DNA from 4 places in the Sphaerisporangium sp. NPDC005288 genome. Region 1 is predicted to be linked to each of the others. Evidence: riboswitches for the same ligand, from Rfam matches in the RefSeq annotation. Region 1 holds a riboswitch; each other region holds the start of a gene.
What was found. Region 1 has a riboswitch for cyclic di-AMP ahead of ABZU32_RS24740 (NlpC/P60 family protein). Riboswitches for the same ligand answer to the same signal wherever they lie in the genome.
Positions count from the first base shown of each region.

Region 2: it holds a riboswitch for cyclic di-AMP, as region 1 does, so the genes downstream of both, ABZU32_RS39965 (hypothetical protein) here and ABZU32_RS24740 (NlpC/P60 family protein) in region 1, are expected to answer to the same signal.
Region 3: it holds a riboswitch for cyclic di-AMP, as region 1 does, so the genes downstream of both, ABZU32_RS23625 (C40 family peptidase) here and ABZU32_RS24740 (NlpC/P60 family protein) in region 1, are expected to answer to the same signal.
Region 4: it holds a riboswitch for cyclic di-AMP, as region 1 does, so the genes downstream of both, ABZU32_RS26685 (hypothetical protein) here and ABZU32_RS24740 (NlpC/P60 family protein) in region 1, are expected to answer to the same signal.

Region 1 is NZ_JBEXGT010000027.1:96,235-101,580, forward strand. Features, by position in the region: gene ABZU32_RS24730 (RDD family protein) at 79-1,440, opposite strand; gene ABZU32_RS24735 (amino-acid N-acetyltransferase) at 1,556-2,101, opposite strand; cyclic di-AMP (ydaO/yuaA leader) riboswitch at 2,472-2,678, shown strand; gene ABZU32_RS24740 (NlpC/P60 family protein) at 2,810-3,766, shown strand; gene ABZU32_RS24745 (LuxR C-terminal-related transcriptional regulator) at 3,857-4,021, opposite strand; gene ABZU32_RS24750 (type III pantothenate kinase) at 4,614-5,346, opposite strand, start outside.
Region 2 is NZ_JBEXGT010000084.1:6,015-11,360, forward strand. Features, by position in the region: gene ABZU32_RS39950 (TIGR03086 family metal-binding protein) at 1-3, shown strand, start outside; gene ABZU32_RS39955 (DeoR/GlpR family DNA-binding transcription regulator) at 424-1,344, shown strand; gene galT (galactose-1-phosphate uridylyltransferase) at 1,341-2,414, shown strand; cyclic di-AMP (ydaO/yuaA leader) riboswitch at 2,546-2,684, shown strand; gene ABZU32_RS39965 (hypothetical protein) at 2,719-3,660, shown strand; gene ABZU32_RS39970 (site-2 protease family protein) at 3,816-5,123, opposite strand.
Region 3 is NZ_JBEXGT010000025.1:104,607-109,952, reverse strand. Features, by position in the region: gene ABZU32_RS23635 (MFS transporter) at 1-1,194, opposite strand, end outside; gene ABZU32_RS23630 (metalloregulator ArsR/SmtB family transcription factor) at 1,191-1,766, opposite strand; cyclic di-AMP (ydaO/yuaA leader) riboswitch at 2,267-2,425, shown strand; gene ABZU32_RS23625 (C40 family peptidase) at 2,508-3,107, shown strand; gene ABZU32_RS23620 (hypothetical protein) at 3,833-4,762, shown strand; gene ABZU32_RS23615 (M48 family metallopeptidase) at 4,793-5,346, shown strand, end outside.
Region 4 is NZ_JBEXGT010000031.1:47,270-52,615, reverse strand. Features, by position in the region: gene ABZU32_RS26700 (ABC transporter permease) at 1-705, opposite strand, end outside; gene ABZU32_RS26695 (ABC transporter substrate-binding protein) at 717-2,315, opposite strand; tRNA gene ABZU32_RS26690 (tRNA-Lys) at 2,474-2,550, opposite strand; gene ABZU32_RS26685 (hypothetical protein) at 2,692-3,267, opposite strand; cyclic di-AMP (ydaO/yuaA leader) riboswitch at 3,604-3,751, opposite strand; gene ABZU32_RS26680 (OsmC family protein) at 4,721-5,119, opposite strand; gene ABZU32_RS26675 (hypothetical protein) at 5,150-5,346, opposite strand, start outside.

The DNA.
Region 1 (5,346 bases):
GCCGCCACGTGTGCGCCGGATCGGTCGCATATAGCAAACGAGGCCGGGGGATCACCCCCGGCCCCGAGCGCGCGCCGCTTACTTGATCTTCACGACGACGGTCTTGGCGACCTTGTCGTGCAGACATTGCTGCAGCGGCTTGTCCCAGAACTGCCACAGGACGTTCACCAGGTAGAACACCCACGTGACCAGGCCCACGACCGGGACCCACGCGAGGAACTCGAAGCCCCACAGGACGCCGGCGCGCTTGATCGCGACGTCCGAGGCGAGCCCGCCCTCGACGCCGCCGCCCACTGGGACGATCTTGATGCCCATGACGATCTTGCCGACCGTCTGGCCACGCTGCTTGGTCATCAGGAACTCGTAGCCGACCCAGACCAGCCCGGCCAGGATCGCCGTCAGCAGGCTGGCCAGGAACACGCCGCCGCCCGGGCTGATCGCGCCCGTCGCGGGGTCGAAGCTCGGCGCGGTGACGATGAGCGCGGCCAGCACGGCGTTGAGGATGACGTACGGGATCACGATGATGACGATGTCGATGATGCGGGCCACCAGTCGCTGCCACCACTCGGCCAGCGGGGCGGGGGCGCCCGGAGGCTGCGTGCCGGTGGCCGGGTAACCCTGCTGGTAGCCGGCCGGGCCGTACCCCTGCTGGCCGTACTGCTGCTGGCCGTAGCCCTGCTGGCCGTAGGCCGCCCCGTACGGCGGCGCCTGCTGGGCGTGCTGCTGCCCGTAGCCCTGCTGGTCGTGGCCGGCCTGCTGCCCGTACTGCGGCTGGCCGTACCCCTGCTGCCCGTACTGCTGCTGGCCGTACTGGGCCTGCTGGCCGTACGCCTGCTGCGCGTCCTGCTGGCCGTACTGGCCCTGCTGGCCGTAGCCCTGCTGGGCCTCAGGCTGGCCGTACTGCTGCTGGCCCTGCTGGGCCTGCTGGCCGTACTGCTGCTGCCCGTAGCCCTGCGGCTGGGCGTAGCCGCCGGTCTGCTGGCCGTACTGCGGCTGGCCATAGGACGACGACTGGCCCTGCTGGCCGTAGCCCTGCTGGGCCTCCTGCTGGCCCTGCTGGCCGTACGCCTGCTGACCGTACTGCTGGGGCTGCTGCCCGTACTGCTGCTGGCCCTGCTGGGCCTGCTGGCCGTACTGCTGCCCGTAGCCCTGCCCCTGCTGGGGGTGGGAAGGCTGGCCGTAGGCTCCGGTTCCACCCTGCTGGCCGTAGGCGCCCGGCTGGCCGTAGGCTCCCGTCCCTGCCTGCTGGCCGTAGGCTCCCTGCTGGCCATAGCCCTGCTGGGGGTAGGCGGAGTGCTCCGAGGCCGGCTGGGGACGGTGGACGACGGTCACCTCCGGATCGATGCCCGGGGGGTTCTGCTGCCCATATTGCGGAGAGCCGGTTGACGAATGACCCTCGTCCGGCTCGTCGCGTGGGTACGGCGGCTGTCCGGTGCTCACCGTGTCACCTCACTTCGGCTTCGCACGTGGCCTCTGTCAGGCGCACGTGCCGTGGTGTTGCCAAGGTAGCGACAGCGGGATCAACAGTCACCTTTCCATTCCGTCACCCCCAAGGTCAGGATCGCGGGTTCACATGCAACAACATCCGCGTGTTGCCCAGGGTGTTCGGCTTGACGTGCTCCAGGTCGAGGAACTCGGCGACGCCCTCGTCGTAGGAGTCCAGGAGTTCGGCGTAGACCTCGGGGGAGACGGGCGTGCCCTGGATGGGGACGAAACCGTGCCTGCCGAAGAACTCGACCTCGAAGGTCAGGCAGAAGACCCGCTGGACCTCCAGCCGGCGGGCGGCGTCGATGAGCGCCGCGACGATCATGTGGCCGATGCCCATGCCGCGGCAGCCGGCGTCGACGGCGACCGTGCGGATCTCCGCCAAATCCTCCCAGAGCACGTGGAGCGCGCCGCAGCCCACGACCATGCCGTCTCGCTCGGCCACCCAGAACTCCTGGACGTCCTCGTACAGGGTCACGGTCGCCTTGCGCAGCAGGCGCGGCCCGTCGCCGGAGTAGGTGTCGACCAATTTCCTGATCGTCCGCACGTCGGAGGTGCGGGCCCGCCGGACGGCGGGCGCGCCCTCGGCGGACGGGCGCTGCGCGGCCTGCCTCATGACGCGTCAGCGTATCCGCCCACCGGCGGGGCGGCGTTCGACGCCGTGCCGAGACCCCCCGATAACGGACTGTCCGAAATACCTGCCAATTCGCGTCGCCATCACGGAGCGTGATCCGGCGCGCGCGGTCGGTGCGCGTCGCAGGGGAGTCTGGGAGCGTGGCGCGCGAGATGCTCTTTGACCTGCGGCTTTTCTTCGATCCCCTGCCCGCGGGCCGGGTAACCGCAGCTCGGAACGGGTGCGGGACGTCCACCGGCGTGATCTTTCCGTGACGCGCCGGTTGTGGAACCTCAACAGAATTCGCAGTTCTGGTTGAGCAGGAACCTGAACTGGACTAATGTCCAGCGTCAATGTCGGTCGTCGTTCCGCGGCGACCGCACCGCCTAATTCCCGTCCCATCCGAACGGCGGGAAACCGGGGACCCAAAGGTGGGTCCGGGGGAGGTCCCCCGGCGACCCGCCACCCCTGGGGTGAATCCGAGAGGGAGGCATCGCGATCCTCCATGGTCACGTGCTCGGTAGGGCTGCTCCGGCCCGAACCCGTCAGCTAACCCGGTAGGCGTCCGAGGAGAGGAGCTTTTTGGTGCAGCCTAGGCGCACGCCTGGAAAGAGCGCGGGCAGGCACGCCCGCGGGCGAGAACGCGGTGCCCATTCCCGCTTCGGGAGCGCCTCCGGTGCGTCCTCGCGCCTTCCCCGCCGTATCGCGCTGGTGACCGCCGCGCTGATGGCCGTGACCTTCGGCTCGCCTCTGGTGTCCGCGACGGCCGAGCCCAAGCCCAGCCTCAACGACCTGAAGAACCAGGTCGAGCACCTCTACAACCAGATCGAGTCGCTCACCGAGCAGTACAACGGCCAGAAGGAGCGCCTCAAGCAGGCGCAGCGTTCGGCCGAACTCGCCAAGAAGACCCTCTCCAAGAGCGAGGCCGACCTGGAGGCCAAGCGCGCCAGAGCCGGCATGTACGCCCAGGACGCCTACATGACCGGCGGTCTCGGCTCGCCGCTGGCATCGACCCTCGCCATGTCCGGCGACCCCGACGCCTACCTCGACCGCGTGGCCACGACCTACGCCCTGCAGCTGCAGCAGGGCGAGGAGGTCGCCCAGATCGGCAAGGCGATGGCGACCGCCGAGCGCGCCAAGGCCGGTGCCAAGGCCCGCGAGGCCGAGGTCAAGAAGCTCGTCTCCGACCTGTCCTCCCAGCGTGACAAGATCCGCGGCCTGGTCGCCAAGACCGAGGGCAGCCTGTTCAAGCGCGCGCTGTCGCAGGCCGGCGGGTACGGCCGGGCCACCAGGATCGAGATCCCGATCCCGGGCGAGGGCAAGGCCGCCCAGGCCGCCAAGTGGGCGCTGACGCAGCAGCTCAAGCCGTACGTCTGGGGCGCCGCGGGGCCGAGCACCTTCGACTGCTCCGGCCTGGTGCTGTGGGCCTACCAGAAGGTCGGCATCAGCCTGCCGCACTACACCGGCGACCAGTGGACCGCGGGGACCCACATCTCCCGCGAGGACCTGCGCCCCGGCGACCTGGTCTTCTTCTACAGCGACCTGCACCACGTCGGCATCTACATCGGCGGCGGCATGATGGTGCACGCACCGCGCACCGGTGATGTCGTGCGGGTGGTCCCGCTCGGCAACCGCCCGTTCGCCGGCGGCGTACGCATCGCCGACTAGCGCCACGGCGCGCACGCCGGACGAGGCGGCCGTCGGTACGGTGACGCCGCCTCGCCGGGACGAGGTACCCCTGCCTCGGACGGTGCGACCTCAGATGAGGCGGCGCCGCGCCGCCCAGGCCACGGCCTCGATGGCCGTGGCGACGCCTATGCGGTCGCAGATGCCGCGCAGGCGGCGTCGTACGGTGCGGCCGCTCACGTCGAGCCTGCGTCCCACTCTGTCGACGGTCACGCCCTTGGCCAGTTCGGCGAGCAAGAGAAGATCATCGTCGCTCAGTCCCACACCGTCTGATCCCGAAGGAATGTCATTCCCTCGGGAAACCAGATCCGGATACGCCATCGGGTGTCCTCCCCCACGACGAACTCGGCAACATACTGAATGCTTCGGCCCGCCCCGTCAGGAACGTTAAACGCCGCGTTGAAAGGTCGTCAAGCACTGACCTCGATACCCATGACGTTTGTGATTGACATACCAGTGCATATGTGAACTACTCGTGACATGTCCCCGCACCTCCCGGTCCGGGGGGACATCGGCGATGATCATGGCCGTGGGCCGCATGATCCGCCATGGAAGACCACCGCGGCGCTGGTGGAGGCCCGGTTCCACACGGGACGCCTCGCGGGCGCCCCGGCTCGGAGATATACGGTCGACACGCTATACGCCGAATTCGACCCGCGAAACCAGTACGCTTTCTGACTTTCTTCCGCCGGTCACGCCCGTGGGCGTAACACTCCGGCCACCCACGATTTGCCGTGGCGGATCACCGCGCCGCGCCGTATTCGACGCGCGCGCCCCCTCCACGTCTCCGATATGGATCTCCCCCGCCGCTTGATCGCGCGGGGCGCGCTCAGGCGGTGTTGCGGTTGTAGATCAGGCGCAGCCCGATGAGCGTCAGCCAGGGCTCGTGGACGTCGATCGAACGGGCCTCGTTCACCACCAGCGCGGCCATCGACCCGGTGGCCACGACGGTCACGTCGTCGGGGTCGGACGCGAGCTCGGGCGCCATGCGCTCGACGATGCCGTCCACCTGGCCGGCGAAACCGTAGATGATGCCCGCCTGCAGGGCTTCGACGGTGTTCTTGGCGATCACCGAGCGGGGGCGCACCAGCTCGACCTTGTGGAGCTGGGCCCCCGCGGCGGCCAGGGCGTCCACCGAGATCTCGATGCCGGGGGCGGTGACCGCGCCGACGTACTCGCCCTTGGCCGACACCGCGTCGAAGGAGGTGGCGGTGCCGAAGTCGACGATGATGCACGGCCCCCCGTACAGCGTGACGGCGGCGAGCGCGTTGACGATGCGGTCGCTGCCGACCTCCTTGGGGTTGTCCATGCGCACCGGCACCCCGGTGCGCACGCCCGGCTCCACGATGACGGCGGTCACGTCGCCGTAGTAGCGCCGGCACATCTCGCGCATCTCGTTCAGCACGGAGGGGACCGTCGAGCAGATGGCGATGCCGCCGATGTCGGCGTCCTTGAGCAGGGGGCTCTGACCGAGCAGCCCCTGCAGGACGACCGCGATCTCGTCGGCGGTGCGCCTGGCGTCGGTGGCCAGGCGCCAGTGCTCGATGACCTCCTCGCCCTCG
Region 2 (5,346 bases), on a different contig from region 1:
TGACGCGCGGGCCGAGGGAGCGCGGTACTCTCGGCCCCGTCGCGCGTCACCGCCCCCGGCACCCGGCCGGGAGACGACGCGGGGTCACCTCCGGCAGGCCCGCACGGCCGACGCGGTGGCGAGGTGACGGCCGGCGTGGGGAGGGTCAGCGGGAGACGGGCCGCTTGCCGTGGTTGGCCTTCCTCTTCTTGCGGGCCCGGCTCTTGCGCGCGCGTCTCGCCATCTCGGCCTCCCCATCGGTACGGGTCGTGCTCCCCACCATGCATCCGCGCCCGAACCGGTACAAGGCCCAAACGCCAAAGAAAGCCCCCCAGAGCCGCCACCCGGGACCGTCCACCCGCCCCACCATCGCCCCTCACGTTCCAACAAGGTGCAGGTCAGATTATGTAGTATTTTGATGGAACTTGGTGGAGAGGTGAGGCGATGCTGGCTCAGCAACGGCAGCAGGCGATCCTCGAGCGCGTCCGCAGGAGCGGCGCGGTACGGGTCGCCGACCTGGTGCGCGAGCTCGGGGTGTCGGACATGACGATCCGCCGCGACCTTGAGGCGCTGGCCGAGCGCGGGCTGGTGGACAAGGTGCACGGGGGCGCCACCGCCACCGGCGCGGGGTCCACCGAGGAGCCGGGCTTCGCGGCCAAGTCGGTGCGCCAGCAGGCCGAGAAGGAGGCGATCGCCCGCCGCGCCGCCGAGCTGGTGCGCCCGGGCAGCGCGGTCGCGCTGTCGGCCGGCACGACCACCTGGACCCTGGCCCATCACCTGGCCGACGTCCCCCACCTCACGGTCATCACCAACTCCGTCCAGGTCGCCGACGTCTTCCACCGGGCCGGGCGCGCCGACCAGACCGTCGTGCTCACCGGAGGGGTGCGCACGCCGTCGGACGCGCTGGTGGGGCCGGTCGCCGTGGCGGCCATCCGCGCGCTCAACGTCGACACGCTGATGCTCGGCGTGCACGGCATGAACCCCAGGGCGGGCTTCACCACCCCCAACATCCTTGAGGCCGAGACCGACCGCGAACTGGTCGCGGCGGCGCAGCGGCTGGTCGTGCTGGCCGACCACACCAAGTGGGGCACCGTCGGCATCAGCACGATCGCCAAGCTGGACGAGGCGCACGTCGTGATCAGCGACACCGGCCTGCCGGAGGAGGCCAGATCGGCGCTGTCCGAGCAGGCCGGCACGCTGCTGCTGGCCGACCCCGCGGGGACGGCGCCATCGACCGAGCCGGCGCGCGACGCCGGCGGGTCCGGACGCGCGAACCGCGCTCCGGGAACAGAACGGGCGGCCCGGGCCGCCGACACGACAGGACAGGCGGCTCAGCCGGCCGCCGGACAGGAGGTGGCCCGGTGAAGCGGACCGTCACCCAGCTCGCCGATGGGCGAGAGCTCATCTACTTCGACCACGACGAGAACGCCGACCGCGGCGCCGCCGACACCCGCGAGCTGCCCCCGCGCCCCGCGGCCTCGGAGCTGCGGTACGACCCGGTGATGGACGAGTGGATCGCCATCGCCGGGCACCGCCAGGGCCGCACGTTCCTGCCTCCCACCGACGAATGCCCTCTGTGCCCCTCCCGGCCGGGCCACGCGACCGAGATCCCCGCCGCCGACTACGACGTCGCGGTGTTCGAGAACCGTTTCCCGTCCTTCAGCTTCAACCTGGGCCACTACGAGGATGTGGGCGGCCTGAGCGAGGTGCGGCCCGGCGTCGGCCGGTGCGAGGTGGTGTGCTTCACCTCCCGGCACGACTCCTCCTTCTCCCGGCTGTCTCCCGAGCAGGTCGATCTGGTGCTGGTGGCGCTCGCCGACCGCACCGACCACCTCTCGCGGCTGGACGGCGTGGAGCAGGTGTTCCCGTTCGAGAACCGCGGCGCCGAGATCGGCATCACGCTGGCGCACCCGCACGGCCAGATCTACGCCTATCCGTACGTGACGCCTCGCACGCGGCAGATGCTGGCCTCGGCGGCCCGCTACCGCGAGCGCACGGGCGGCGACCTGTTCGCGGACGTGCTGGCCGCCGAGCGCAAGGCCGAGACGCGCGTGGTCGCCTCCAACGAGCACTGGACGGCGTTCGTCCCCGCGGCGGCGCGGTGGCCGTTCGAGGTGCACGTCTACCTCAACCGCAGGGCGGCCGACCTTCGCGAGCTGGACGCCGAGGAGCGCGCGGCCTTCGGCCCGCTCTACACCGACCTGCTGCGGCGGCTGGACGGGCTGTTCGGGGTCACCATGCCCTACGTCGCGGCCTGGCACCAGGCGCCCGTGCGCACCGGGCGCGACCTCGCCTACCTGCACCTGCAGCTGTTCAGCATCCGGCGGGCGGCGCAGAAGCTGAAGTACCTGGCCGGGTCGGAGTCGGCGATGGGCGCGTTCGTCAACGACGTGCTGCCCGAGGAGGCCGCCCGGATGCTGCGCGAGCAGCCGTGACCGCGCCCGCCCTGGACGGTCCGCCGCTGACGCGGCGGCGGTGACCCCGCGCACGCCACGTCGGGGGACGTCACCTCCGGGGTCGCCATAAATACGGATCTACCACTACCATCCATCACACACCGGCCGTAACGGCCGGTCCGCCTAATCCCAGGTGCCCCGCCTGGGAGCCGGGGACCCATCGGTTCCTCTGGGGTGAATCCACACGTGTGGTAGGGCGTCTCCGGCCCGAACCCGTCAGCTAACCCGGTCGGCAGATGGAGAGGAGCGGGCTCTGCCCCTGTCTTCCGGCCGCCACGGTTCCGTGGCCGCCTGCGCTCTGATGGTGGCCGCCCTGGTGCTCGGCCCGTCCACGGCCGGCGCCGCCGCCCCCAAACCCACCGAGAAACAGCTCAAGGCACAGCTCGCCGCCCTCGGCAAGCAGGTCGACAAGCTGATCGCCCAGTACAACGCCAAGCGCGTCGCGGTCGCCAAGGCCAAGGCCGCGGAGAAGAAGGCCCGCGAGCGGCTGAAGGCCGCGGAGACCGAGCTCACCGCCTCCGAGGGCCAGGTCGGCGACATCGCCCAGCTCAGCTACCAGGCGGGCAGCGGTCTCGGCATGATGCGCGAGATCATGTCGCCCGGTTTCGGCGGCGCCGCGATGCTGCAACAGCTCCAGGCCGAGCAGTCCGCCGAGATCGGCCGATATGCCACGGCCCGTGACGCCCGCAAGAAGGCGGCAGACGACGCGGCCGCGCTGACCGACGGCCTGCGCGACGACGTCGTCGAGGTGACCGCCCAGCGCAGGGACGCCGAGAAACTGATCGGCCAGATCAAGGACAAGCTGGACCGGCTCGTGCCCACCGCCCCGGGCAAGCAGGCCAACGGCAGTTGGGCGCCCGAGCTGCCGACCGGGAGCGAGAACATCACCCCGCGGATGCGGCTGATGCGCGCCGAGGTCAAGGACCACTTCCCGCTGCGGTTCCCCGTCGGCTGCTACCGCCCCGAGAACAGTGGCGAGCACCCGCTGGGCCGGGCGTGCGACTTCATGCTCAGCTCCGGCGGGGCGATGCCCTCGCCCGCCGGCGTCGCGATGGGCGAGCAGATCGCCGCCTGGGCCATCAAGAACGGCGGCAAGCTCGGCGTGAAGTACGTGATCTACCGGCAGCGGATCTACAACCTGGGCTTTCCCGGCTGGCGGTCGATGGCCAACCGCGGCGGGATCACCGCCAACCACTTCGACCACGTGCACATCTCGATGTACTAGCCGTCCGGCCGTCTTGCCGCCGGTGAAAGTTCCATCCGGACACTCGCCCGGAGGATGTATTACGGTGACCCGCCGCCCGGTGACCAGGCGGCGGGCGTGGCACCGCGACGTGCCTGCGGGGCGCCTGCCGCGCGGCCCGGCGCCGGTGGGGCCGATCAGCCCGGCAGGCGGATGGGGTTGACGATGTCGGCGTAGATGAGCAGGCTGCTCATGGCGATCAGGAAGATCGCGACCGTGTACGTCAGCGGCAGCGCCTTGGCGATGTCCACGTGCCCCGGCATCGGGCGGCGGCGCACCCGGGCGTAACCGCGCTTGATTCCCTCCCACAGGCCGCCGGCGATCTGGCCGCCGTCCAGCGGCATCAGCGGGATCAGGTTGAACATGCCGATCGCGAGGTTGAACCCGGCCAGGAGCTGGATGAAGCCGGCGATCTTGTTCTCCAGCGGGATGGCCGCCGCGGCGATCGCGCCGCCCAGGCGCCCGGCGCCGACGACGCTCTGCGGGCTGTTGAGGTCACGCTCGGCGCCGCCGAAGGCCGCCTGCCAGACCCCGACGAGCCTCTGCGGCAGTTGCAGCAGTGCCGAGCCGGTGCGCCTGACCAGGTCGGCCATGGCGCCGACGACGTACCCGAGCCCCTGCTTCTCCACGACGAGGGTGGGGCTGACGCCGAGGAAGCCGACGTTCTTGTCCAGCTTCTCCGGGTCGTCGAGGGAGGGGCGATCTTGCGCGATGAGCGTGGCGTTCAGCGTCATCGGCCTGCCGTCGCGCTCGATGCCGATGGCGACCGGGCCCGCGCCATGGGTGCGGATCAGCGTACTGGCGTCGTCCCAGGAGTTCACCGGCCTGCCGCCGAACGAGACGATCTTGTCCTTGGCCCTGAGTCCGGCGAGCGCCGCGGGCGTGGACCGGTGGGCCGGGGTGCACTGCTGGCCCTTCTCCTGCTCGGCCACGGTGACGACGCACTTGGAGACCTCGGCGACCACGGGCTTGGGCACCGAGATGCCGAAGCCCATCAGCACGATGGCGAACAGCACGAAGGCCAGCACGAAGTTCATCGCGGGACCGCCGATGAAGATGATGACCTTCTGCCACCAGGGCTTGCGGTACAGGACGCGGTCGGCGTCGCCGGGCTTGACCTCCTCCAGCGCCGCCTGCCTGGCGCTCTCGATGAGCGCCTGCCACGGCCCGGTGGAGATGTTGCGAAGCTTGTTCGGATCATCGTTGGGCCGGGGGGGAAGTGCCCCGATCATGCGGATGTAGCCGCCCATCGGAATCCACTTGAGGCCGTATTCGGTATCGCCGCGGCGGCGCGACCACATCGTGGGCCCGAAACCGACCATGTACTGCGTGACCTTGACGCCGAAGAACTTCGCGGGCACCAGATGGCCCAACTCGTGCAGGGCAATGGACGCGGCCAACCCGACGAAGAAGATGAGAAACCCGGCCACTGCGAGCCAGCTCATAGGTGCTACCCCCACGTCGGAGAAGATGCCTTCTGTTTGGATTGCCCGTTCCGAGCGTAACCGAACGCGCGAGGGCTTCGGCCGCCGCCGGAAAACAACACTCAACGACCAAGCGTAGGAGTGACTTGCGCGCGGTGGAGCGAATCGGGAGACTGCATTGACGGTACGCAATCATGTAGACACCGTGGGATATGAGTCGGCGTAGCATAATTTGCCGGTTCTG
Region 3 (5,346 bases), on a different contig from region 1:
CCACATCGATGGACGGGTGCCGATGGCGCCGCCGAGCGCTCCGCCGAGGAGGGCGCCGAGCGGGATGGTGCCGTAGTTGACGAACTGCATGCTCACGGAGACCCGGCCGAGCAGGTGCCGGGGGACGTAGGTCTGGCGGAAGCCCGCCTTGATGATGTTGCCCGCCACCACGCCCGTGACCAGGACGAACCCGCCGGCCACCGCGACCGCCAGCCACGGGCCCCGGTGGGCCAGCGGAATGAGCAGGCCGAACGGCGCGCCGAGCGCCTCGAACACGATCATGGCGCGGGCGCTGCCGAGCCGCCTGGACACCCAGGTGGCGCTCGCCGCGCCCGCCAGGCCGCCGACGCTCATGACCGCCATCAGCCCGCCGACCGCGCCGGGGCCGACGCCGACGTCGCGCACCAGGAAGACGACCAGGATGGCCTGGTATCCCATGAGCCCGAGGTTGCTGGCCGCCCCGAACACCGTGAGCACCCGCAGGTAGGGGTCGCGGGCGACGAAGCGCAGGCCCTCGCCGATCTCGCGTCGAAGCGTCGTGGCCCGCCGCTCGCGCGACACCGGGGCCTCGCGGGCCCTGATGCCGAGCAGGCACAGCGCCGAGACCACGAAGCTCGCCGCGTCGGCGAGCAGCGCGGTGACCGCGCCGAACACCTGGGCGACCAGACCGGCGGCTCCCGGGCCCACCACCTCGACGGCCGACTCGCCGCCCTGGAGCTTGGCGTTGCCCTCGGGCAGGTCGGCGGGAACGACGATCGAGGGGAGGTACACCTGGTAGGAGGTCTGGAAGAACACCTTGGCGGTGCCCGTGAGCAGCGCGACGGCCAGCAGATGGCCGACGGTCAGCACGCCTTGCCACGCGGCCACCGGGATGCTGAGGAACAGCAGGAACGACACGGCGTCGCAGGTCAGCATCACGGGCCTGCGGGGCAGGCGGTCGACCCAGGCTCCGGCGGGCAGGCCGATGATCACCCAGGGCACCCACGCCGCGGCGGTGAGCAGAGCGACCTCCAGCGTGGTCGCGTGGAGCGCGGTGATCGCGACCAGAGGCAGGGCAACCGAGGTGAGAGAGCTGCCGAAGCCGCTGGTGGTCTCGCCGACCCACAGCAGCCGGAAGTCGCGGTCGCGCAGCAGCCCCCAGCGGCCCCGGGATCGGGACGCGGCGGGCGCGGCCGCCGCGGTGAGGCCGTTCACGGCCGGCCCGGGACGCCGAAGGCGAAGACGAACACCGGCTCGCGGGGCCGCCCGTCGTCGGGGATCTCCCGGGTGGCCCACCGGCTGAGGAGCTCCAGGAACTGCGCCTCGAACTCGTGCAGCTCGTCGGGGGTGAGCCGCAGCCACTTGTCGGTGGAGAAGGGGGCGTCCTGCCAGGCCGCCCGCTCGTCCTCGCTCGCGGCGTACCAGGCGCGGACCATGCTGACGTGGTGTTCGAGGTTGAGGGACGCCGCCGCGCTGGCGATGGCGGCGGTCGCGGGGTCGCCGCCGAAGTCGGACTCGCTCCAGCGCAGCTCGGCCGAGGACAGCCGCCACCAGCGCTCGCGCCGGTCGCGGGCGAGCTCGGGGGCCTCCTCGATGAGCTCGCTGCCGGCCAGGACGCGCAGGTGGTGGCTGGCGTTGGCGACGGCCTGCCCGGTGTGCTCGGCCAGCATGCTGGCGGTGCAGGGACCGTAGACCTTCAGCGCGTCCATGAGGCGCCGCCTCGTGGGATGCGACAGGGCGGCCAGCACCCGTGAGTCGGTGATCGTGCGTACGTCTTCATCGGCCATGCGCCCACTTTGACATTAGCAATGGACGTTGCGCAACAGATATTGCGTAATTCTCATTGCGGAAGCACTGTTGCTGAAGGATCGTTGCGGAACAGACGTCGTGGGTAACGGGTCTCGGGTGCGGAGCGTGACATGCGGGGGTGCGAATCCCGGTCCGCCGGGCGGGGCTAGGTGGACCGTTCCCTCTCCAAGATCCCTGAACGGGTGTGACTGATGTGACCTGTGTGACTCGCGTCAGGTGCCGTTTCGGGATATGTGAGGGGAATCACATACGGGTAACGGATGCGCTTGTTGTGCAGGGGTTTCCTGATTAAGAAGCCCCCTATTTGATCTATGTGACTTGGTCACGGCTTTGCCTCAATTTGGGGTTCTGTGTAACTTCTGGCCCGCGGCGAGCACGCCATGCCGTCGCGAACGGAGCCGGTCTTCCGACCGGCTCCACGCATGACAATCCAGCGGTCGCCGTCGCCCCAGTAAGGCGCGAGCCAGGACCCCAAAGGGGCGGTGACCTGCCGAATCCGTGCGGCAAGGAGCACGGAACCGGGGACCCAATTGATCCTGAACGCGGGATCAGGGGGTGAATCGACGCCTTGGCGTCGTAGGGCTACTTCCATGCCCGAATCCGTCAGCTAACCCGGTAGGCGTGAGTGGAAGAATCAAGGAGCGATCCTGTCCAGCACCACCCAGAACCCTCGTCTGTCGCGCATTGCCCGCTTCTCTCTCGGCGGTGTGGTGCTCACCATGACGGCCTCCGTGGGAGCCGTGGCGACGCAGGCGACGGCGGCTGACGCCGCCACGGCGGCACCGGCTCAGGGACCCTCAGAGCCGTCCGTCTACGGCCCGGCCGGGCTGATCGAGACACCGAGCATCACCGGGGCCTCCGAGCCCACCGGCACGGCCACGGTGAGCGAGGCGAGCACATCCAGCACCTCCCGCACATCCAAGAGCAAGGCCAAAGTGAGCAGGGCCGCCCGGCAGCAGTTCAAGGCGCACACGGCCGTCGCGGTGGCGAAGAAGCAGATCGGCGACCCCTACCGCTGGGGCGCCAGCGGCCCGGGGGCCTTCGACTGCTCCGGCCTGATGCTGTACGCCTGGCGCAAGGCCGGGGTGAAGCTGCCCCGCATCGCCGCCAGCCAGTTCCGCACGGTGCGGAAGAAGGTGTCCTGGAAGAACCTCAAGCAGGGTGACCTGATGTTCTTCTACGGACTCGGCCACGTCGGCATGTACGTCGGGCACGGCAAGATGATCCACTCGCCGCACACCGGCGCGCGGGTGCGCATCGACAAGCTGTCGGGCTACCGGAAGGCGTCCTTCGTCGGCGCCGTCCGCCCCGGCGTCTGACCGGCGGGACCGTCGCGGCGTCGGCGCTGCCATCCAGCAATCGGATGACCAGGTCGGATTCCGCCTGCCGCTCCAGGTTGGCGCTGGACCCCCGCTTGACCCGCGGAACCACCCCCGCCCATCCAGGGCTCCGCTGGGTCGGGTGCGCCGGTCGCCCGTGCCGATCCGCTCCCGGTTCCCACGACGGGCCGGTCCGGTTTCCGGGCCGTCCCGGGATGCCGGCCGGCGCTTCCGGACCCTGACCGGCGGTTCCGGACCCTGACCGGCGGTTCCGGAAGCTGACCGGCGGTTCCGGAAGCTGACCGGCGGTTCCGGAGGCCGATCTGCCTGCCGTTCCGGAGGCCGATCGGCGCGAGGATTCCTCCGGGAGAGCGTCTCCGAGAGGTGCCCCCGCTCCTCGAAGACGTTTCCGGGTGGTGCACATGCCCCTCGCGCCGGTCGTGAAGGCCCCGTCCGCTCCTCCCCCCTCGGAGCGGACGGGGCCTTCGCACGTCCGCGTCCCGCAAGGCCGATGTGGCCGGATAAAGCGGGCACGACCTCCGCGGGTCCGCCGCCGCGACGTCGAACCGGGTCCGCCGCCGGGAAGCCGAGACGCGTCCGCCGCCGGGACGTCGATACGGGTCCACCGTTCTTAAGTCGATACGGGTCCGCTGCCGGGACGCTGAGGTGAGTCCGCCCCTGGGACGCCGATGTGGCCGGGAAGGACGAGCAGGTAGATTTCCCGCATGCGCGTCGTGTGGCTCTGGGCCGTCCTGGCGGGGTTGCTGACCGTGCTGACGGGGCCCTCCGCCGTCGAGGACGATCTCGGACGGCGGGCGCGGACGCTGATCGGCGAGCATCCGGAGATATGGTCCGGCGCGCGGACCTTTCGCGGCGACCTCTCCCTCGTGGTCGCGGCCCCCGGTGCCCTCACCGCCCCTGGAGCCCTCACGGCTTCTGGAACCACGGTCCCGCAGGCTGCGAGAACCTCCGCGACCGGGCCCGTCCCCGGAGGCGGGGCCGCCGCCGTGGCCTCCGGAGCCGCGTTCGCCGACCTGGCGCGCCGGGCCGACCGGGCGAGCCGGCTGGTCGCCCGCGTCGTGGGCCCGGTGCGTCCGCTGATCGCCGTTCCCGCCACGACCGAGCAGGCGGCCGTGCTGGCCGCCCCAGCGCAGGTGAGCGGCCTGGCCGCGGTGGCGGGCGCCGACCGGGTGATCGTGGAGCCGCGGTCGTTCGCCCGCCTGACCGCCGCCGGCCGCGACGTCGTCCTCGCCCACGAGATCACGCACATCGCCACCGGGGCGGCGCTCGACGGGAGCACGCCCAAATGGCTGGTCGAGGGGTTCGCGGACTACGTCGGCTATCTCGACGCCGGCATCCCGGCGCGCCGGGCCGCGGCCGAACTGGCCGACGAGGTGCGCGCCGGACGGACGCCCGAACGGCTGCCCGGGCCGGAGGCGTTCGCCGCCGGCTCCGCGCGGCAGGCCCAGGCGTACGAGGAGGCCTGGCTCGCCTGCCGGTATGTCGCGGGGCGCTTCGGCGAACGCGCTCTGGTGAGCCTCTACCGTGAGTCCAGGCACGGGGACGTGCGGGCGGCGCTGTCCCGCACGCTCCGCATGAGCCTGGAGCGGTTCACCGCCGCCTGGCGCGAGTACGTCCGAGACCAGCTCGCATGACCACGGTGGCGGCGCGGCGCAGGGGAGAGCATGGAGCGAAGTGACGAGACCGGCCGCGTGGCCGGCCCGGCGGGCGACGCCGGCGCGGACGCGCACACCCGCACGGGCCCATCCGATGGTCCAGGCGCCGGCTCGGAGCGAGCGGTGAGCGGGGTGCGGGCGGCGGGGGGCGCGCTGGTGGGCCTGGGGGTGGCGCTGGCCGCCGTGGTGGCGGTGAGCACGCCGTGGCGCCCGCTGCCGGGCTCCGCGCCCGCCGTGGCGCCCGATCCCGCGCGCGACTTCACCGCGGCGCAGATCGCGCGCGCCGACGCTTTCGACGCGGCCGTGAACGTGCCGGTGTACCTGTCGCTGGCCGTGACGCTCGCCGTCGCGGGCGTGCTGGTCCTGACGCCCGTGGGCGCCTGGCTGGTGGGACGGCTCCCGGGCCCGTGGTGGGCGCGCGCCCTGCTCGGCGTCGTCGCGCTCTCGGCGGTGAGCCTGGCGATCAAGTGGCCGCTCGGCATGTGGTACGAGACGCGGCTGCGCGCGTACGGCCTGTCCACCCAGCAGTGGCCCGCGTGGTCGGCCGACCGGCTCAAGAGCTT
Region 4 (5,346 bases), on a different contig from region 1:
GGCGTTGCGCAGCACGTGCCGGCGCACCACCTGCACACGCGTGAGGCCGCGCAACTCCGCCGCGCGGGCGTACGGGCTCTCCACGGCCGTCACGGTGCTCGCGCGGACGTGGCGGGCGACGTACCCGGTGCACAGCAGGACGAGCGAGAGCGCCGGCATGAGCAGGTGGCCGAGCGCCTGCACCGGGGTGGCTCCGGGCGGTATCTGGGCGGACGCGGGCAACCAGCGCAGTCTCACCGCGAACACCACCAGCAGGACCACCCCGGTGACGAACTCCGGCGTCGCGCCGAACGCCAGGCTCGCGACGCTGATCACCCGGTCCGCCGGGCGGTCGTGGTGAACCCCCGCGACCAGGCCGAGCGTCACCGCCACCGGCACCAGCAGCGCGAAGGCCAGCAGCGCCAGCAGCAGCGAGGCGCCGAGCCGGCCGAGGACCAGGTCGCGGACGGGGACGCGGAGGGTGGAGGAGTCGCCCCACTGCCCGGTGAGGAAGCCGTGCAGCCAGTCGGCGTACCGGACCGGGAGCGGCCGGTCGAGCCCGAGCTGGGAGCGCAGGTCGCGCACCGCGGCCTCGCTCGCCTCACGGCCGAGGATGGTGCGGGCCACGTCTCCGGGGATCAGCTCGGTGGCCGTGAAGACGAGCACGGACACCACCAGCAGCGTGAGCGGGATCGCCGCGAGCCGCCGCAGCAGGAATCGCCTCATCGCGGGCCGCCCTAGATCCGGGACACCGACGTGAAGTCGACGTAGCTGGAGGGATGCGCCTGGATCCCGGCGAATCCGCCGTTGAAGGCCCGGACGCTGCCGCCCCAGACGCTGATGATCACAGGGACGTCCTCGTACAGCGTCCTGGCGATGATCTCGGCCTGGGCCTTGCGCGCGGTGTCGGTGGTAGCCCCGTCGTAGGCGGTGGCGGCGGCGTCCAGCACCGGGTTGGCGTACTTGGACCCGTTCCACACCCCGCCGCTCTTCACCATCGGGATGATGAACTGGCTCGGCACCGCCCGCCCGGCCCAGCGCACCAGGTTGGCCGGGCTGAACAGCCAGGGCGTGTCCTTCTCCTGGTCGCCGCCGTAGAAGTCGGCGGAGGTGCGCTGGTCCAGCGTGACCTCGATGCCCACCTGCTTGAGCTGGTTCTGGATGATCAGGGCGTAGTCCTTGCTCGGCGGGTCGAAGGTCAGCGGGAAGGACAGCTTGGCCACTCCGGCGGCGGCGAGCAGCGACGCGACCTTGGCGGGGTCCTTGGCGCGCTGCGGGATGTCGGCCGGCGCCGCCGGGAACAGCGCGGCGAACAGGTGGTCGTTGGCGAGCGCCCCGATGCCGTCGTAGGTGGTGGCGTTCACGCCCGGCCGGTCCAGGGCGTACGCGACGGCCTGGCGGACCTCCTTCCTGTCGAACGGCGCCTGGTCCACGCGCAGCGTCAGGGCGGTGAACCCGGTGCCCTCCACCCGGTCGACGGTGATGTCCCCGACACCCTTCAGCGGGTTGACCAGGGCGGGAATGCTGAGAAGCTGGGCGTCGACGTCGCCGCCCTGCAGCGCGAGCAGATCCGCCTGGTCATCGGCGTAGAACTTGACCTCCACGCCGTCCAGGTACGGCTTGCCCCGATCCCAGTACCTCGGATTGCGGGTGAAGGTGGCGCCCTTGGCCGGGTCGTAGGAGGCGAGCACGAACGGGCCGGTGCCGATGGGCTTGGCGGTGAAGTCGCCCGCGTAGTCCTTCTTGAGGATCAGGGCGTTGTAGTTGCCGGCCGACACCAGATAGGGGAAGTCGGAGAACGGCCGCTCCAGCGTGAAGACGACCGTCCGGGAGTCCTTGACGCGCACGCCGCCCTGCGCGAGGACGGTGTCGAAGGCCGAGAGCGCGGCCGACTTGCTCTTCGGGTCGAGCAACCGGTCGAAGGACGCCTTGACGACCTCGGCGTCCAGCGGGGTGCCGTCGGAGAAGACCACGCCTTCGCGCAGGGTGAAGGACCAGATCTTGCCGCCGTCCTTGGCGGACCACGCCTCCGCCAGGCGCGGGACCAGCTTGTAGTCCCTGTCCAGCCAGATCAGGTAGTCGGCGACGAGCTGGGCGATCGCGATCGCCGTTCCGTCGTACATGGTGACGGGGTCGACCGCCGTCGGCGGCGGAGAGGACCCCGCGCGCAGCACTCCGCCGCGCTTGGGCGTGCTCGGGAGGGAGCCGGACGGCCCGGCGTTCACGCCGGTGCTCGTGCCCGCGCCGCCCGAGCAGGCGGCGACCAGGGCGAGCAGCCCGGCGGCTCCTGACCCGGCCAGAAAGCGGCGCCGGTCGAACGGGTTGTCGTTGACCATGTCCACCACTATCCGAAGGCGGAATCATGATCGTCAAATGGCCGTTCAACTGGCGACCTCGAACGGATCGGGGCCCGCACCGAGGGGGAAACAGGTTGGAAAACGACTGTGGGCACCCTCCCCATCGGGGAAGATGCCCAGGTCATCGGCGTTAACCGTGGTGCGCCGCCAGGGACTCGAACCCCGGACCCGCTGATTAAGAGTCAGCTGCTCTAACCAACTGAGCTAGCGGCGCGTTGACTACGGTGACTTTAGCAGTCCCGGCGAAGCTACGCACATCGGCGCCGGGGCGGCGTGCCGGTGCCAGGGGGAAGCACCGGCACGCCTATTTCCCGGGGGAAGCTCGTGGAAGAACCCGCAGGTGCGTGCGCGCGGGTCAGGGCGCGGAGGTGAGCGCCAGGGTCGGCTCGGCCGGGTCCTTGTCGTAGACGCCCCAGGCGCCGGCGGAGAACGGGACGGGCTCGTTCTTCTTGCCCGGGCCGCTGCCCCACTTGGTGATGACGTAGTCGACCTTGATGTGGCCGGCGCCGAAGCCGGTCACCATCAGGCTGGAGTCGCTGAAGTCGCCGCCGGTCAGCTCGGCGAAGGTCTTGCCGTCGATGTCGAGCATGACGCCGCTCTCGGAGGGGATGCCCGGGCCGCGGTCGCCGATGAAGAACGGCGCCTTCTTGCCGTTGTACATCACGTAACCCTCGGTGCCGAGCGGCCAGCACGGGCTGGCGAACAGCCCCTTCTGCATCGGCTTGCCGATGGCCGGCATTCCCGTGTCACCGGCGCGCCCGGAGGCGTCGTCCCAGAAGTAGGAGGCGGTGGTGGAGCCCTTCAACATGACTCGCTGGGTGGTCGCCGCCGCGACGCCGTCCTTGCGCTCGGGCGAGTTGGCGTGGGCCGCGGTGGCCGTGCCGACCGTCGCCGTGCACATCATCGCGGCACCGATGATGCTCGAAACCACACGACATTTGGGGGTGTTCGTGAAAAAAGACATGGGAGGTCAGGATCTTTCATCAGAAGACAAGGGACCCGGGCTCCGACTTCGGTCAAGAGGGTTCGGCGCCGGGAGAGGAAAGCGTTCTCTGAGGCACAAGCGGGTGGACAAGGGCATGGTCCATCGCTGCGCGAGCGCTTTTCTTACGTGGGTCTTTCGGGCGGTGGCGCTGGACGGCCACCATGTCGCAAGGCTGCGAATCGCCCGGCCGGCTCCTACAAGCCGACTGCTGTGCCGCTTCTGACGGCGAGATCCGGGCCTAGGGTCGCCCGGAGGACGGAGTGGGGCGGTGTGTCCACTCGAGTCTCCTCTCCAACGACGTCTACCGGGTTAGCTGACGGGTTCGGGCGTGGAGTTCGCCCTACCGCTGACGCGGATTCACCCCGAAGAACGTGGGTCCCCGGCTCCCGCGGGCCGGGTTCAGGCCCTTGGGACTCGACGTTCGGGCGGCGGCCTTCCGGCTGAAGACCAGGTCACCGTCCGATCTGGTACAAGACGTTACCGGTCAAGTCAGGACAAAGCAAACGATGTTTGTACAAAGCATCAGAAGATCTACCTATCAGGCCGTAAGCCCCATATATCGGGCATTTTATGCGTCAGAGAAGGCCGACGAGGCTGACAGGCGATACCCGTGTTACTGCTGTGACCTGTGAGGGGCACCACCGCCTGGGCAAAACCTTTCTTCCCCCAAGCTCCATCCCTCCCGGCAGAGCCGCCACAGGTAAACAACCCCTCATGGCCCACGGCCAAGGGGCGCCCGCGGAGCCCGGACGAACCCGCTGCGTCGCCCCGCTGCCGCCCCCCAGAGGCACCCGCAATGACCGGCGACGGCCGGAGAGTTGACCGGGCCCGTCGCCGTAACAGGGCGCCGACGCCACCGACCCGCTTCCCGCCGTGCCGGCGCCCGATGAAGACGGCCCAAGGCGGCGGAAGGGGAAGCGGCCCGAGGCGGGGCGAGAGCGTGGCCGCCCCGGCCCTAGGGTGCGGCAGAGGCGAGGAACGGTCCGAGGCTCCGAAAGGGAAGAGCGGCCCGAGACCAGGCGGCCCGAGACCAGGCGGCCCGAGACGGAGCGGGCTGAGGTGGGGCGGCCGTACGGAGCGGGGGCGAAGGGAGGGCCGCGAAGTGGGGGTGGACATGAGTCGGGGCCGGACAGTCCCCCGCCTGTCCGGCCCCGACCACTTCACGGTCCAGCGCCGATGCCTTCCCCCAAACGCATCGGGCGGTCCCGCTGTTCGGACACGGTCCCCCACCGCGTCCTTATGGTGAAAGCTTCGCTGCGCCCGTCGGGCGCTGGTCGCATCCCCCTTGACCTGCCTTAACACTACATACCGGGGCCTGAGCTGCTCGTCATCGCACGGTATAGATTCGGTCTAAGTCCCGGGCATGACCGGGTACGGGATGACCCGGCGGGGCGAGCGGCTATTCGGGGAGTTCGACGACGACCTCGGTGCCCTTCTGCAGCGACCGGCTGACGGTGCAGTGGCGCTCGTGCACCCGGTGGGCGACGGCGCGGAAGACCTCGTCCGCCTCGGGGTCGCCCTCGGGGAGCTCGACGTCGTAGGTGATCGTGACCGGGCCGAGCAGTGTGGGCTCGACCTTCTCGGCCTGGACCGTCATCGCCAGCCGCACGAGGCGGTGGCCGCGCTTGGCGGTGAGCGGCTCGACGGTCACGATGTTGCAGCCGCCCACCGCGGCGAGCAGCAGCTCGACCGGGGTGAAGACGCCTTCGTCGTCGCCACTGCCCATGACGATCTCCGCTCCGCGCCCGTTGCGGGCCACGAAGCCGTTCTCAGTACGCTCAACATTCACCGATGCCATGCCTGGAGCCTAGGAGCAGGCGGGGCGTCTTCAGGCGTCGGGGTGCTTGGACAGGTAGGAGAGGTAGACCGGCCGCAGCGCTTCGCCGAGCTCTCCCTCGCCGGAGGCCATGGCGTCGCTGAGAAGCGCCGAGACCCTGCTGAGGTCGTTGGCCGTCTCCTCGGAGTGACCGCTCGCCGCCTCGGCCGCCGGGATCACCTTGAGCAGGTCCCACAGGAAGCCGAAGT